DNA from 3 places in the Streptomyces sp. NPDC053560 genome. Region 2 is predicted to be linked to each of the others. Evidence: predicted binding sites of a transcription regulator. Region 2 holds the regulator's gene; each other region holds the start of a gene.
The links. The regulator HrcA, encoded in region 2, represses chaperone genes, less so after heat shock. The targets are predictions, from matches to a motif close to TTNGCACTCNGNNNNNCNGAGTGCNAA.
Positions count from the first base shown of each region.

Region 1: the regulator HrcA is predicted to act here: its motif matches at 2,095-2,121, upstream of groES (co-chaperone GroES).
Region 3: the regulator HrcA is predicted to act here: its motif matches at 2,007-2,033, upstream of groL (chaperonin GroEL).

Region 1 covers NZ_JBITXI010000005.1:370,058-374,614, reverse strand. The annotation lists gene tsaD (tRNA (adenosine(37)-N6)-threonylcarbamoyltransferase complex transferase subunit TsaD) at 1-781, shown strand, start outside; gene ACIGQF_RS14270 (methyltransferase domain-containing protein) at 782-2,035, opposite strand; gene groES (co-chaperone GroES) at 2,268-2,576, shown strand; gene groL (chaperonin GroEL) at 2,706-4,331, shown strand; gene ACIGQF_RS14255 (SDR family oxidoreductase) at 4,510-4,557, opposite strand, start outside.
Region 2 covers NZ_JBITXI010000007.1:451,360-455,916, forward strand. The annotation lists gene ACIGQF_RS19725 (DUF3097 domain-containing protein) at 1-348, opposite strand, end outside; gene ACIGQF_RS19730 (MBL fold metallo-hydrolase) at 388-1,122, opposite strand; gene hrcA (heat-inducible transcriptional repressor HrcA) at 1,396-2,412, shown strand; gene dnaJ (molecular chaperone DnaJ) at 2,413-3,543, shown strand; gene ACIGQF_RS19745 (nitronate monooxygenase) at 3,718-4,557, shown strand, end outside.
Region 3 covers NZ_JBITXI010000010.1:287,804-292,360, reverse strand. The annotation lists gene thrC (threonine synthase) at 1-866, shown strand, start outside; gene ACIGQF_RS25100 (MoaD/ThiS family protein) at 935-1,213, shown strand; gene ACIGQF_RS25095 (cold-shock protein) at 1,670-1,873, shown strand; gene groL (chaperonin GroEL) at 2,196-3,821, shown strand; gene ACIGQF_RS25085 (hypothetical protein) at 3,984-4,529, shown strand.

The DNA.
Region 1 (4,557 bases), on a different contig from region 2:
GCTCGAACACGGCGCGCTGCCCGAGCCGACGATGGCGCTGCTGGTCTCCGGCGGCCACTCCTCGCTGCTGCTCGCGCCGGATATCACCTCCGACGTGCGGCCGCTCGGCTCGACGATCGACGACGCGGCGGGCGAGGCGTTCGACAAGGTCGCGCGGGTGCTGAACCTCGGCTTCCCGGGCGGGCCGGTCATCGACCGCATGGCGCGCGAGGGCGACCCGGAGGCGATCGCGTTCCCGCGCGGCCTGACCGGTTCGCGCGACCCGAAGTACGACTTCTCCTTCTCCGGCCTGAAGACCGCCGTGGCCCGCTGGATCGAGGCCAGGCGCGCGGCCGGCGAGGAGGTCCCGGTGGCCGACGTCTCGGCGTCCTTCCAGGAGGCCGTCGTGGACGTGCTGACGCGGAAGGCCGTACGGGCCTGCAAGGACCACGGCGTGGAGCACCTGATGATCGGCGGTGGCGTGGCGGCCAACTCGCGGCTGCGCGCGATGGCCGAGCGGCGCTGCGAGGACGCGGGCATCACGCTGCGCGTGCCGCGTCCGAAGCTGTGCACGGACAACGGCGCGATGGTCGCGGCCCTCGGCGCCGAGATGGTCGCGCGGAACCGGCCGCACTCCGCCTGGGAGCTGTCCGCCGACTCCTCCCTGCCGGTCACCGAGCCGCACGTCCCGGCCCCGGGCCACCAGCACCGGCACGGCGTCCCGCACTCCCACCACGGGCACGGTCACGGCCATGACCACGACCACGTGCACGAGGTCAGCAAGGACAACCTGTACTCGTGATCAGCCGCCGGCCGGCCGCGGCGCGGGCTGTCCGACGAGCATCGTCGGCGCGCCCGCGACGCGGGTGAGCAGGACCGTGGCCGCGTTCGGGCCGCGGAGCTTCACCTTGCGGCGGATCTCCTCCGGCTCGACGGCGGAGCCGCGCTTCTTGACCGTCAGCACGCCGATCTCGCGTTCACGAAGGAGTGACTTGAGCTTCTTCAGGTTGAACGGCAGCACGTCGGTGATCTCGTAGGCGGCGGCGTACGGGGTGGGGCGCAGCTCGTCGGCGGTGACGTACGCGATGGTCTCGTCGATCAGTCCCCCGTCCAGCTCGGCGGCGGCCTCGGCGACCAGGTGGGCGCGGATGACGGCGCCGTCCGGCTCGTAGAGGTACCGGCCCACGGGGCGTACGGGCGGGTCGGGGAGCGGCGCCGTGGTGCTGAGCGAGGCGCCCGAGGGCAGCAGGGTGGCGCGTACGGAGCCGGGTTCCGTGCCGAACCAGAGGACCGCTTCCTTCACGTCGCCGCCGTCCGAGATCCACTCCGCCGCGGCGTCCTCGGGGATCGCCTCGTGCGGGATGCCGGGCGCGATCTTCAGCGCGGCGCGCGGGGCCTTGCGGGCCGCCTCGATGGCCCAGGAGAGCGGCGGGGAGTACGCCTCCGGGTCGAAGATCCGCCCGCCCGTCGCCCGGCCACCGCCCCTCATCGACGCGCTGCGCGCGGCCCCTGCCCCCTTGCCCCCTCTGCGCGCAGGGTCCACGAAGACCGCGTCGTACGGGCTCGTGTCGATCTCCGTGACGTCCGCGCAGCGCACCTCGATCAGGTCGGCCAGGCCCAGCGCCTCGGCGTTCGCCCGCGCGACCTCCGCCGTCAGCGGGTCGTGGTCCACCGCGAGCACCTTGATCCCGGCCCGCGCGTACGCGATCGCGTCGCCGCCGATGCCGCAGCACAGGTCGGCGACGGACCGTACGCCGAGCGCGGCCAGGCGCGCCGCGCGGTGCACGGCGACGGTGCGGCGGGTGGACTGCTCGACGCCGTTCGGGGTGAAGAACATCCGGTACGCGTCCTCGGCGCCGAACTTCGCGACCGCGCGCTGCCGCAGCCTGGCCTGGCCGAGGGCCGCGGACACCAGCTCCGCGGGGTGCTCGCGGCGCAGCCGGGTGGCGGTTGCGAGCTCCTGGGCGGGGTCGTGGTCGCGGAGGCCGGCCAGCAGGGTCCGGCCCTCGTCGCTGAGCAGCGCGGAGAAGGCGTCGAGAGGGTTCACCCGTCCCATTCTGGGGCAGGTCACGAGACTGCCGTCCGGTCAGGCCGCGGATCTCTTTACGAGCCACGTTGGCACTCCGCTTGACCGAGTGCTAACCGCGTCATAGTCTCGGCGCTGGCACTCACCACTGGAGAGTGCCAAACACAGCGACGGGCAGGTCCGGCACCCGCGACGACGGATCCACCTGGTCGCCACCTCAGACAGTTAACCCCGTGAGATCTCCGAAGGGGGAGGTCGGATCGTGACGACCGCCAGCTCCAAGGTTGCCATCAAGCCGCTCGAGGACCGCATTGTGGTCCAGCCGCTCGACGCCGAGCAGACCACGGCTTCGGGCCTGGTCATTCCGGACACCGCCAAGGAGAAGCCCCAGGAGGGCGTCGTCCTGGCCGTGGGCCCGGGCCGCTTCGAGGACGGCAACCGTCTTCCGCTCGACGTTTCCGTCGGCGACGTCGTGCTCTACAGCAAGTACGGCGGCACCGAGGTGAAGTACAACGGCGAGGAGTACCTCGTCCTCTCGGCCCGCGACGTTCTCGCGATCGTCGAGAAGTAAGCCGGGACCTGGGATTTCCCAGGCCGACGCTTCACCCCAGCTGTTCTGATCTGCGCCCCTGGTTCCCGCGTCTCACCACCCGGGGCAGGGGCGCATTTCGTTGAGAGTACGACTAAGGACACGTAACTCATGGCGAAGATTCTGAAGTTCGACGAGGACGCCCGTCGCGCCCTCGAGCGCGGCGTCAACAAGCTTGCCGACACGGTCAAGGTGACGATCGGCCCCAAGGGCCGCAACGTCGTCATCGACAAGAAGTTCGGCGCCCCGACCATCACCAACGACGGTGTCACCATCGCCCGCGAGGTCGAGGTCGACGACCCGTACGAGAACCTCGGCGCCCAGCTGGTGAAGGAGGTGGCGACCAAGACCAACGACATCGCTGGTGACGGCACCACCACCGCCACCGTCCTGGCCCAGGCGCTGGTCCGTGAGGGTCTGCGCAACGTCGCCGCCGGTGCCTCCCCCGCCGCCCTGAAGAAGGGCATCGACGCCGCCGTCAAGGCCGTGTCCGACGACCTCCTCGCGATCGCCAGCCCGATCGACTCCAAGGAGGACATCGCCGCCGTGGCCGGCCTGTCCGCCCAGGACAAGCAGGTCGGTGAGCTCATCGCCGAGGCGATGGACAAGGTCGGCAAGGACGGTGTCATCACCGTCGAGGAGTCCAACACCTTCGGCCTGGAGCTCGACTTCACCGAGGGCATGGCCTTCGACAAGGGTTACCTCTCCCCGTACATGGTCACCGACCAGGAGCGGATGGAGGCCGTCCTCGAGGACCCGTACATCCTCATCCACCAGGGCAAGATCGGTTCGATCCAGGACCTGCTGCCGCTGCTGGAGAAGGTCATCCAGGCCGGCTCCTCCAAGCCGCTGCTGATCATCGCCGAGGACGTCGAGGGCGAGGCCCTGTCGACCCTGGTCGTGAACAAGATCCGTGGCACCTTCAACGCCGTCGCCGTGAAGGCCCCCGGCTTCGGTGACCGCCGCAAGGCGATGCTCGGCGACATGGCCACCCTCACCGGTGCGACCGTCATCGCCGAGGAGGTCGGCCTCAAGCTCGACCAGGCCGGTCTGGACGTGCTGGGCACCGCCCGCCGCGTGACCGTGACCAAGGACGACACCACCATCGTCGACGGTGGCGGCAACTCCGAGGACGTCGCGGGCCGCGTCGCGCAGATCAAGGCCGAGATCGAGTCCACCGACTCGGACTGGGACCGCGAGAAGCTCCAGGAGCGCCTCGCCAAGCTCGCCGGTGGCGTCTGCGTCATCCGCGTGGGTGCGGCCACCGAGGTCGAGCTCAAGGAGAAGAAGCACCGTCTTGAGGACGCCATCTCCGCGACCCGCGCCGCGGTCGAGGAGGGCATCGTCTCCGGTGGTGGCTCCGCGCTCGTCCACGCCGTCAAGGTGCTCGAGGGCAACCTCGGCAAGGAGGGCGACGAGGCCACCGGTGTCGCCGTCGTCCGCCGCGCCGCCGTCGAGCCGCTGCGCTGGATCGCCGAGAACGCCGGCCTGGAGGGCTACGTCATCACCTCCAAGGTCGCCGAGCTCGACAAGGGCAACGGCTTCAACGCCGCCACCGGTGAGTACGGCGACCTGGTGAAGGCCGGCGTCATCGACCCGGTCAAGGTCACCCGCTCCGCCCTGGAGAACGCCGCCTCCATCGCCTCCCTGCTGCTCACGACCGAGACCCTGGTCGTCGAGAAGCCGGCCGAGGAGGAGCCCGAGGCCGCCGGCCACGGACACGGCCACGCGCACTGAGTGTGAGCTGACCTGCTCTTCGCGGTTGAACCTCCCCCAGCTACCGCTGGGAGGTACCCCCAGCCGCTCTCGCGGACCTGGTAACTCGCCGCGGGGGTAACTCAAGCGGTGGTTGCGGTACGAACGGGCCCGGCATCTCCCAGGGAGGTGCCGGGCCCGTCGTCTTTGGCGCGACCGGCTACTGCGGCCCGTACTTGCGGCCCGTGCGGGAGGTGACGCCGCCCAG
Region 2 (4,557 bases):
GCCGGCGCGGGCGACGCGGGCGCGGGCACCGGGGACGGCGAGGGAACCGGAGGCGGTGCGCTGCGGACCCCGGGGGCGCGCGGACGCGGCGGAGGGGCGTACGAGAGTGACGACCTTGCCCTCCAGCAGAAAGCCGCGGGGCGTCATCGGGAAGACCCGGTGCTTGCCGAAGCGGTCCTCCAGGGTGACGGTCGGACCCTCGGCGGTCTTCTCGCAGCGGATGACGGCCCCGCAGAAACCCGTGGCGACCTCCTCCACGACGAGGTCGGGCTCGGCCGGCACCTCGGGCGCGGGGCGCTGCTTCTTCCAGGGAGGGGTCAGGTCGGGGCCGTATTCTCTGCTGCGCATTCGACAGACGATATGCGGGCCGGGCGTCCCCCGGGTGGGCTAGCCGGGCGACACGCCGAAGCGGCGGGCCAGCTCGTCGCGCTGGGCGCGGACGAAGCGGGCATCCACGACGGCTCCGTGGCCGGGCACGTACCGCGCGTCCTCGCCGCCGAGGGAGAGCAGCCGGTCCAGCGCGGCCGGCCAGCAGGCGGGGAGCGCGTCCGGCCCGGCCTGTGGTTCCCCCGACTCCTCGACGAGGTCGCCGCAGAAGACGATCTCCGGCTCACCCGGCCCGCACCGCACGCAGACCGCCAGATCGTGCGCGGTGTGCCCGGGTCCGACGTTCGCCAGCAGCACGCGGCGGTCGCCCAGGTCGAGGGTCCGCTCCCCGCAGATCGGGTGATCGGGGACGACGAGGGTGTCCACGGCCACCGCCGTCGCCTCCGGGTCGGCCCCGTTCCGTACCGCGTCGCCGGCCAGCGCCTCCGGCTCGCGGCGCAGCAGCTCGCCCAGTCCGGTCGGCCCGAAAACCGTCACTCCCGCGAACGCCGCGGTGCCCAGCACGTGATCGAAGTGCGGATGGGTGAGCACGATGTGCGTCACCTCACGGCCCAGGACGTCGCGCACCTGGCGGCGCAGCTCGGCGCCCTCGCGCAGCCCGGACCCGGTGTCGATCAGGAGAACGCCGGTGGTGCCGGCCACGATGCCGACGGTGGCGTCCCAGGTCGGCAGCCGGCGCCGCGCGACGCCGTCCGCGAGCCGCTCCCACCCAGCCTCTTCCCAAGTCGTGCGCATACCGCGACGCTAGCCCGTATACCGGGAAATCGCGCGCGGCCGCCCGGCTGACCTGGGCCGATCCCGGGGACACGGACCGGCCTCGGCGCGATACGGTGGCCCGCCGGGCCGCGAGCCGTGTCGCCCGGCCTTGCCCCGGCCGTGCTACCCGGCCGTACACTGGACGGGGTTTGGCACTCGGACAGGTCGAGTGCCAGGGGCGGCCGGCCGGGCCGCCTCGGACGGACGGGCCGCGAACGGCCCGGCGAGAGCACGGGACTGGAGGTGTGCGCGATGCTCAGCGAACGCAGACTCGAAGTACTGCGTGCCATCGTCCAGGACTACGTCGGCACCGAGGAGCCCGTCGGCTCCAAGGCGCTCACGGAGCGCCACCAGCTCGGCGTCTCTCCCGCCACCGTCCGCAACGACATGGCCGCGCTGGAGGACGAGGGCTTCATCGCCCAGCCTCACACGAGCGCCGGCCGAATCCCCACCGACAAGGGCTACCGCCTGTTCGTCGACAAGCTGGCGGCCGTCAAGCCGCTGTCGGGTCCCGAGCGCAAGGCGATCCACAGCTTCCTCGACAGCGCGGTGGACCTCGACGACGTCGTGGCCCGTACGGTCCGGCTGCTCGCGCAGCTGACCCGGCAGGTCGCGGTGGTGCAGTACCCCTCGCTGACCCGGTCCACCGTCCGGCACGTGGAACTGCTGTCGCTGGCGCCCGCGCGGCTCATGCTCGTCCTGATCACCGATACCGGGCGGGTCGAGCAGCGCATGATCGACTGCCCCGCGCCGTTCGGCGAAACGTCCCTGGCGGACCTGCGGGCGCGGCTCAACAGCCGTGTCGTGGGACGCCGGTTCACGGACGTGCCGCAACTGGTGCAGGACCTGCCCGAGTCCTTCGAGACGGAGGACCGGGGCACGGTCTCGACAGTGCTGTCGGTGTTGCTGGAGACTCTGGTGGAGGAGACCGAGGAGCGGCTGATGATCGGCGGTACCGCCAATCTCACGCGCTTCGGTCATGATTTCCCGCTGACGATCCGGCCGGTGCTGGAGGCGCTGGAGGAGCAGGTCGTGCTCCTCAAGCTGCTGGGAGAGGCCAAGGACTCGAGCATGACCGTGCGCATCGGGCACGAGAACGCTCACGAGGGCCTCACTTCCACATCGGTCGTCGCCGTCGGCTACGGTTCGGGCGACGAGGCAGTCGCCAAACTCGGCGTGGTCGGACCGACCCGCATGGACTACCCCGGAACGATGGGAGCGGTACGCGCAGTGGCACGTTACGTCGGACAGATCCTCGCGGAGTCGTAAGTGGCCACGGACTACTACACGGTCCTCGGTGTCAGTCGCGACGCCTCGCAGGACCAGATCAAGAAGGCTTTCCGGCGGCTGGCGCGCGAGCTGCACCCGGATGTGAACCCGGATCCCAAGACCCAGGAGCGGTTCAAGGAGATCAACGCCGCTTACGAGGTGCTGTCGGACCCGCAGAAGAAGCAGGTCTACGACCTCGGCGGGGACCCGAACTCCCAGGGCGGCGGCGCCGGTGCCGGCTTCGGCGCGGGCTTCGGCAACTTCTCCGACATCATGGACGCGTTCTTCGGCACGGCGTCGCAGCGCGGGCCGCGCTCGCGCACCCGCCGCGGCCAGGACGCCATGATCCGGCTGGACGTGGAGCTGCACGAGGCCGCGTTCGGCACGACCAAGGACATCCAGGTCGACACGGCGGTCGTGTGTACGACCTGCTCCGGCGAGGGCGCCGCGCCCGGCACCTCCGCGCAGACCTGTGACATGTGCCGCGGTCGTGGCGAGGTCTCGCAGGTCACCCGGTCCTTCCTGGGCCAGGTCATGACCTCGCGGCCCTGCCCGCAGTGCCAGGGGTTCGGCACGGTCGTACCGACCCCGTGCCCCGAGTGCGCGGGCGACGGCCGCATCCGGTCCCGCCGCACGCTCACGGTCAAGATCCCGGCCGGTGTCGACAACGGCACCCGCATCCAGCTCGCGGGCGAGGGCGAGGTCGGCCCCGGCGGCGGCCCGGCCGGTGACCTCTACGTCGAGATCCACGAGGTCGCGCACCCGGTCTTCCAGCGGCGCGGCGACGACCTGCACTGCACGGTCACGATCCCGATGACCGCGGCGGCGCTGGGCACGAAGTGTCCGCTGGAGACGCTGGACGGGGTACGCGACGTCGACATCCGGCCCGGCACCCAGTCCGGCCAGTCCATCCCGCTGCACGGCTGCGGCATCACGCACCTGCGCGGCGGCGGCCGCGGCGACCTGGTCGTCCACGTCGAGGTGCAGACCCCGGGCAAGCTCGACGCCGAGCAGGAGGAGCTGCTGACCCGGCTCGCCAAGCTCCGCGGCGAGGAGCGCCCGACCGGGCAGTTCCAGCCCGGGCAGCAGGGCTTGTTCTCGCGGCTGAAGGATGCGTTCAACGGCCGGTAGGCATTGGGCCGGGGGTTCGGGGGTCGTCCCCCGGGCAGGCACAGCCAGCCCGGGCAGCAGGGCTTGTTCTCGCGGCTGAAGGATGCGTTCAACGGCCGGTAGCAGCCGTTGGTGTGTACGGGGCACGGCCGCCCCCGATTCGGGGGCGGCCGTGACGCGTGACACGATATGGGCATGCCCACCGCGCTGACCGAGCTGAGCGCTCACCCGATCGTGCAGGCTCCCATGGCCGGCGGCGCCTCGTGCCCCGAGCTGGCCGCGGCTGTGAACGGGGCGGGCGGCCTGGGCTTCCTCGCCGCGGGCTACAAGACGGCCGACGGCATGTACCAGGAGATCGAGCGGCTGCGCGGGATGACCGGCCGGCCCTTCGGCGTGAACCTCTTCATGCCGCATCCGGAGCTCGCCGAAGACGCGGCCGTCGACGTCTACCGCGACCAGCTCGCGGGCGAGGCCGACTGGTACAGGACCGCGCTCGGCGACCCCCGGGGCGCCGCCGACGACGGGTACGAGGCCAAGCTCGCCATCCTCCGCGAGGACCCGGTGCCGGTCGTCTCGTTCACCTTCGGCTGCCCCACCGCCGAGACCGTGGAGTCCCTGGCCAGGGTGGGCACGTACACCGTCGTGACCGTCACCACGGCCGCCGAGGCGCGCGCCGCGCAGGCGGCCGGCGCCGACGCCGTGTGCGTGCAGGGCATAGAGGCGGGCGGCCACCAGGGCACCCACCGCGACGACCCGCAGAGCGACGGCGCCGGCGCGGGCGTCGGCCTGCTGGCGCTGATCGCCGAGGTCCGTGAGGCGGTGCGGCTGCCCATCATCGCGGCGGGCGGTCTGATGCGCGGCGCGCAGATCGCCGCCGTACTGGCGGCCGGCGCGGCGTCCGCGCAGCTCGGTACGGCCTTCCTGGCCTGCCCCGAGTCCGGCGCCCACCCGCTGCACAAGCAGGCGCTGACCGACCCGCTGTACACGCGCACCGAGCTGACCCGGGCGTTCTCCGGGCGCCCGGCCCGCGGGCTG
Region 3 (4,557 bases), on a different contig from region 2:
TCGGCTTCACCACCCTGTCCTGCTCCTCCACCGGCAACCTGGCCGGCGCCGTCGGCGCCGCGGCGCGCCGGGCCGGCTTCCGCTCCTGCGTGTTCATCCCGCACGACCTGGAGGCGGGCAAGGTCGTCATGGCCGCGGTGTACGGCGGCGACCTCGTCGGCATCGAGGGCAACTACGACGACGTCAACCGCTTCTGCTCCGAGCTCATCGGCGACCCGCTGGGCGAGGGCTGGGGCTTCGTGAACGTCAACCTCCGCCCGTACTACGGCGAGGGCTCCAAGACGCTCGCGTACGAGATCTGCGAGCAGCTCGGCTGGGAGCTGCCGGACCAGCTGGTCATCCCGATCGCCTCGGGCTCGCAGCTCACGAAGATCGACAAGGGGCTCAAGGAGCTGATCCAGCTCGGCCTGGTCGAGGACAAGCCGTACAAGATCTTCGGCGCCCAGGCCGAGGGCTGCTCGCCGGTGTCCACCGCCTTCAAGGCCGGCCACGACGTGGTCCGCCCGCAGAAGCCGAACACCATCGCCAAGTCGCTGGCCATCGGCAACCCGGCGGACGGCCCGTACGTGCTCGACATCGCCCGCCGCACCGGCGGCGCCGTCGAGGACGTCAACGACGAGCAGGTCGTGGACGCGATCAAGCTGCTGGCCCGCACCGAGGGCATCTTCGCGGAGACCGCGGGCGGCGTGACCGTCGGCGTCACCAAGAAGCTCATCGAGAACGGCCGGATCGACCCGGCCAAGTCCCTCGTCGTCCTGAACACCGGCGACGGCCTGAAGACGCTGGACGCCGTCGCGCCGACCACCGGCCCGACCGCGACCATCCGTCCGAGCCTGGACTCCTTCCGCGAGGCCGGCCTCGGCTGAGCCCCGGCTCCCGGCCGCAGCGCGGCCCCGTACCCGTCGCCCCTGAACCCGGAAGGCAGAGAAACACCATGAGCGTCAACGTCCGCATCCCCACCATCCTCCGCACCTACACCGGCGGCCAGGCCGAGGTCCCCGCCGAGGGCGCGAAGCTCTCCGAGGTCATCCAGGACCTGGAGAAGAACCACAACGGCATCGCGGCCCGCGTCCTGGACGACCAGGGCAAGCTGCGCCGCTTCGTGAACGTCTACGTCAACGACGACGACGTGCGCTTCGAGGGTGGTCTGGAGACCGCGACGCCGGACGGCGCCAGCGTCTCGATCATTCCCGCGGTGGCCGGCGGCTGCTGAAAAGCGGCTGTACGCCCCTTTGTGCGCCCTGTGCGCGCCCCTTGTGCACCGTCTCGTGAATGACGGGATGCGCACCCCGGAATCGCCCCGTCCGCATTAGAAGCGGACGGGGCGATTCCATGTCGTTAAAGGCGATACAGTTGAGGTGAATCCTCTTCTCGCGCGTGCCCGACGCATATGAGAACACGACAAGATGTGCTCAAAGTGTGTGCGCAATTTGTCGTGTTGATGAGCTATGCCCGGCCCGGCTTGCCCAGAATTGTTGAGACTTCGCCGGATATCGGCGAATGGTCGTGGGCAGAATTCTCGTCCGATTGACCTGTTGCGCTGGGCATCGGTCCAGATACATTCAGCGGCGGTCGACGCGTTCCGGCGCACACCCTCCTTGGGGGTGAGGTCTGACCCGGGTCCGCGGAGTGCGGTCCTGCGCAAGGGCCAGCAATAGGGGAGTTAGGAATGGCTCAGGGCACCGTCAAGTGGTTCAACGCGGAGAAGGGGTACGGCTTCATCGCGGTCGACGGTGGTGCGGATGTTTTCGTCCACTACAGCGCGATCCAGATGGACGGTTACCGCACCCTTGAGGAAGGCCAGCGGGTCGAGTTCGAGATCTCGCAGGGCCAGAAGGGGCCGCAGGCGGACATGGTTCGCGTGGCCGGCTGAAGCGCCGACCGACTGCAGCGTACGGAGGTCCGTGCTCCCTGACGGGGGTGCGGACCTTCTGTTGTGCGCGGGCGCGTGTGTGCCCCGGGCCTCTTGCGTGGTCGCCGCTCGAGCCTGCAGCCTTGCTTGGGCGCTTGCACTCGAGGGGGTCGAGTGCTAATCATTGCGTTAGCACTCTGAAGGTGAGAGTGACAGAACTTCGGATCGGGCCGGTGAGGTCCGCGGCCCGGTGGGGCAGGGAACCACGGGGTTGCAGGCCGTCCGTCGCGGGCACCAGCGCGGTCCACTGCGTTTCCACCCCTGTCCGGGAGGACCACTTCACATGGCCAAGATCATCGCGTTCGACGAGGAGGCACGGCGCGGTCTCGAGCGCGGGATGAACCAGCTCGCCGACGCCGTCAAGGTCACCCTTGGCCCCAAGGGCCGCAACGTCGTCCTTGAGAAGAAGTGGGGCGCCCCCACGATCACCAACGATGGTGTGTCCATCGCCAAGGAGATCGAGCTCGAGGACCCGTACGAGAAGATCGGCGCCGAGCTGGTCAAGGAGGTCGCGAAGAAGACGGACGACGTCGCCGGTGACGGCACGACGACCGCGACCGTCCTGGCCCAGGCCCTGGTCCGCGAGGGCCTGCGCAACGTCGCGGCCGGCGCCAACCCGATGGCCCTGAAGCGCGGCATCGAGCGCGCCGTCGAGGCCGTCTCCGCCGCCCTGCTGGAGCAGGCGAAGGACGTGGAGACCAAGGAGCAGATCGCCTCCACCGCCTCCATCTCCGCGGCCGACACCCAGATCGGTGAGCTCATCGCCGAGGCCATGGACAAGGTCGGCAAGGAAGGCGTCATCACCGTCGAGGAGTCCCAGACCTTCGGTCTGGAGCTGGAGCTCACCGAGGGTATGCGCTTCGACAAGGGCTACATCTCGGCGTACTTCGCCACCGACATGGAGCGTATGGAGGCGTCGCTCGACGACCCGTACATCCTGATCGTCAACTCCAAGATCTCCAACGTGAAGGACCTCCTTCCGCTGCTGGAGAAGGTCATGCAGTCGGGCAAGCCGCTGCTGATCATCGCGGAGGACGTCGAGGGCGAGGCCCTGTCGACCCTGGTCGTCAACAAGATCCGTGGCACCTTCAAGTCCGTCGCCGTGAAGGCCCCGGGCTTCGGTGACCGCCGCAAGGCCATGCTCGGCGACATCGCCATCCTCACCGGTGGCACCGTCATCTCCGAGGAGGTCGGCCTCAAGCTGGAGAACGCCGGTCTCGACCTGCTCGGCCGCGCCCGCAAGGTCGTCATCACCAAGGACGAGACCACCATCGTCGACGGTGCCGGCGACAGCGACCAGGTCCAGGGCCGCGTCAACCAGATCCGCGCCGAGATCGAGAACTCGGACAGCGACTACGACCGCGAGAAGCTGCAGGAGCGCCTGGCGAAGCTCGCCGGCGGTGTTGCGGTCATCAAGGCCGGTGCCGCGACCGAGGTGGAGCTCAAGGAGCGCAAGCACCGCATCGAGGACGCCGTTCGCAACGCGAAGGCGGCCGTCGAGGAGGGCATCGTCGCCGGCGGTGGCGTCGCCCTGCTGCAGGCTTCCTCGGTCTTCGAGAAGCTCGAGCTCGAGGGTGACGAGGCCACCGGTGCCGCCGCTGTGAAGCTGGCCCTGGAGGCCCCGCTGAAGCAGATCTCCGTCAACGGCGGCCTTGAGGGCGGCGTCGTGGTGGAGAAGGTGCGCAACCTGACCGTGGGTCACGGCCTGAACGCCGCGACCGGCGAGTACGTCGACATGATCGCCGAGGGCATCATCGACCCCGCCAAGGTCACCCGCTCCGCGCTGCAGAACGCCGCCTCCATCGCGGCGCTCTTCCTCACCACCGAGGCCGTCATCGCCGACAAGCCGGAGAAGGCCGCCGCGGGCGGCGCCCCGGGCGGCATGCCGGGCGGTGACATGGACTTCTGATCCCCCCTTCCGGGAACGGATCAGCTGTTCATCGCTGTACGAACCGAGGGCGGCACCCCCATCACGGGGGTGCCGCCCTCGGGCGTTTTCCGGGGCGCGGCGGGCGGGCCGAGCTCCTTCGGGTCAGCCGCTGTTGTCGGTGGTGGGTGGGACGGTGCCGCCATGGGTCTTTCGATCAGGTTCGAGAAGGACGAGGCGACCGGCGAGTACGCCGCTGCCGGGACGGACGGGACCCGCACGGTCACGGTCCGGGCCGATACCTACGAGGGGCAGGCGCGCTCGCGCATGAGGCGTTCGGTCTCCAGACCCACCGGCCGCGGACGGCAACGGTTCCGGCTGATCCACTGTCCGCCCGGCGAACAGCCGGGAGTCGACGATCGTCGTTACGACACGCTCAAAGCCCGGCCGCCCGAAGGCCGTGAGGTGCGGAACCTCGGCGGCTACCTGGCCCTGTGCTGCGAGCGGCCCGGCGACGGACTCCTCGACGCGGTTGCCGAGGTGTGTGCCGAGATCCGTGCCGAGCACGGGCTGCTCATGTCCGGCCTCGGTATCGAGAAGCTGGACGAGTGGTGTGAGGACGGAACCGACGGCCGGGGCGCGGAGATCGTCGGGCAACTGCTGCTGATGGCCGCCGAGCGCGGTCCGCGTCTCGGGTATGACGTGCAGGAGCTGGTGCGCTTCCTGCGGACGGCCGCCGGCAACGGGTAGCCAGGGTGCCGGGACGGGGCTCCCCCTC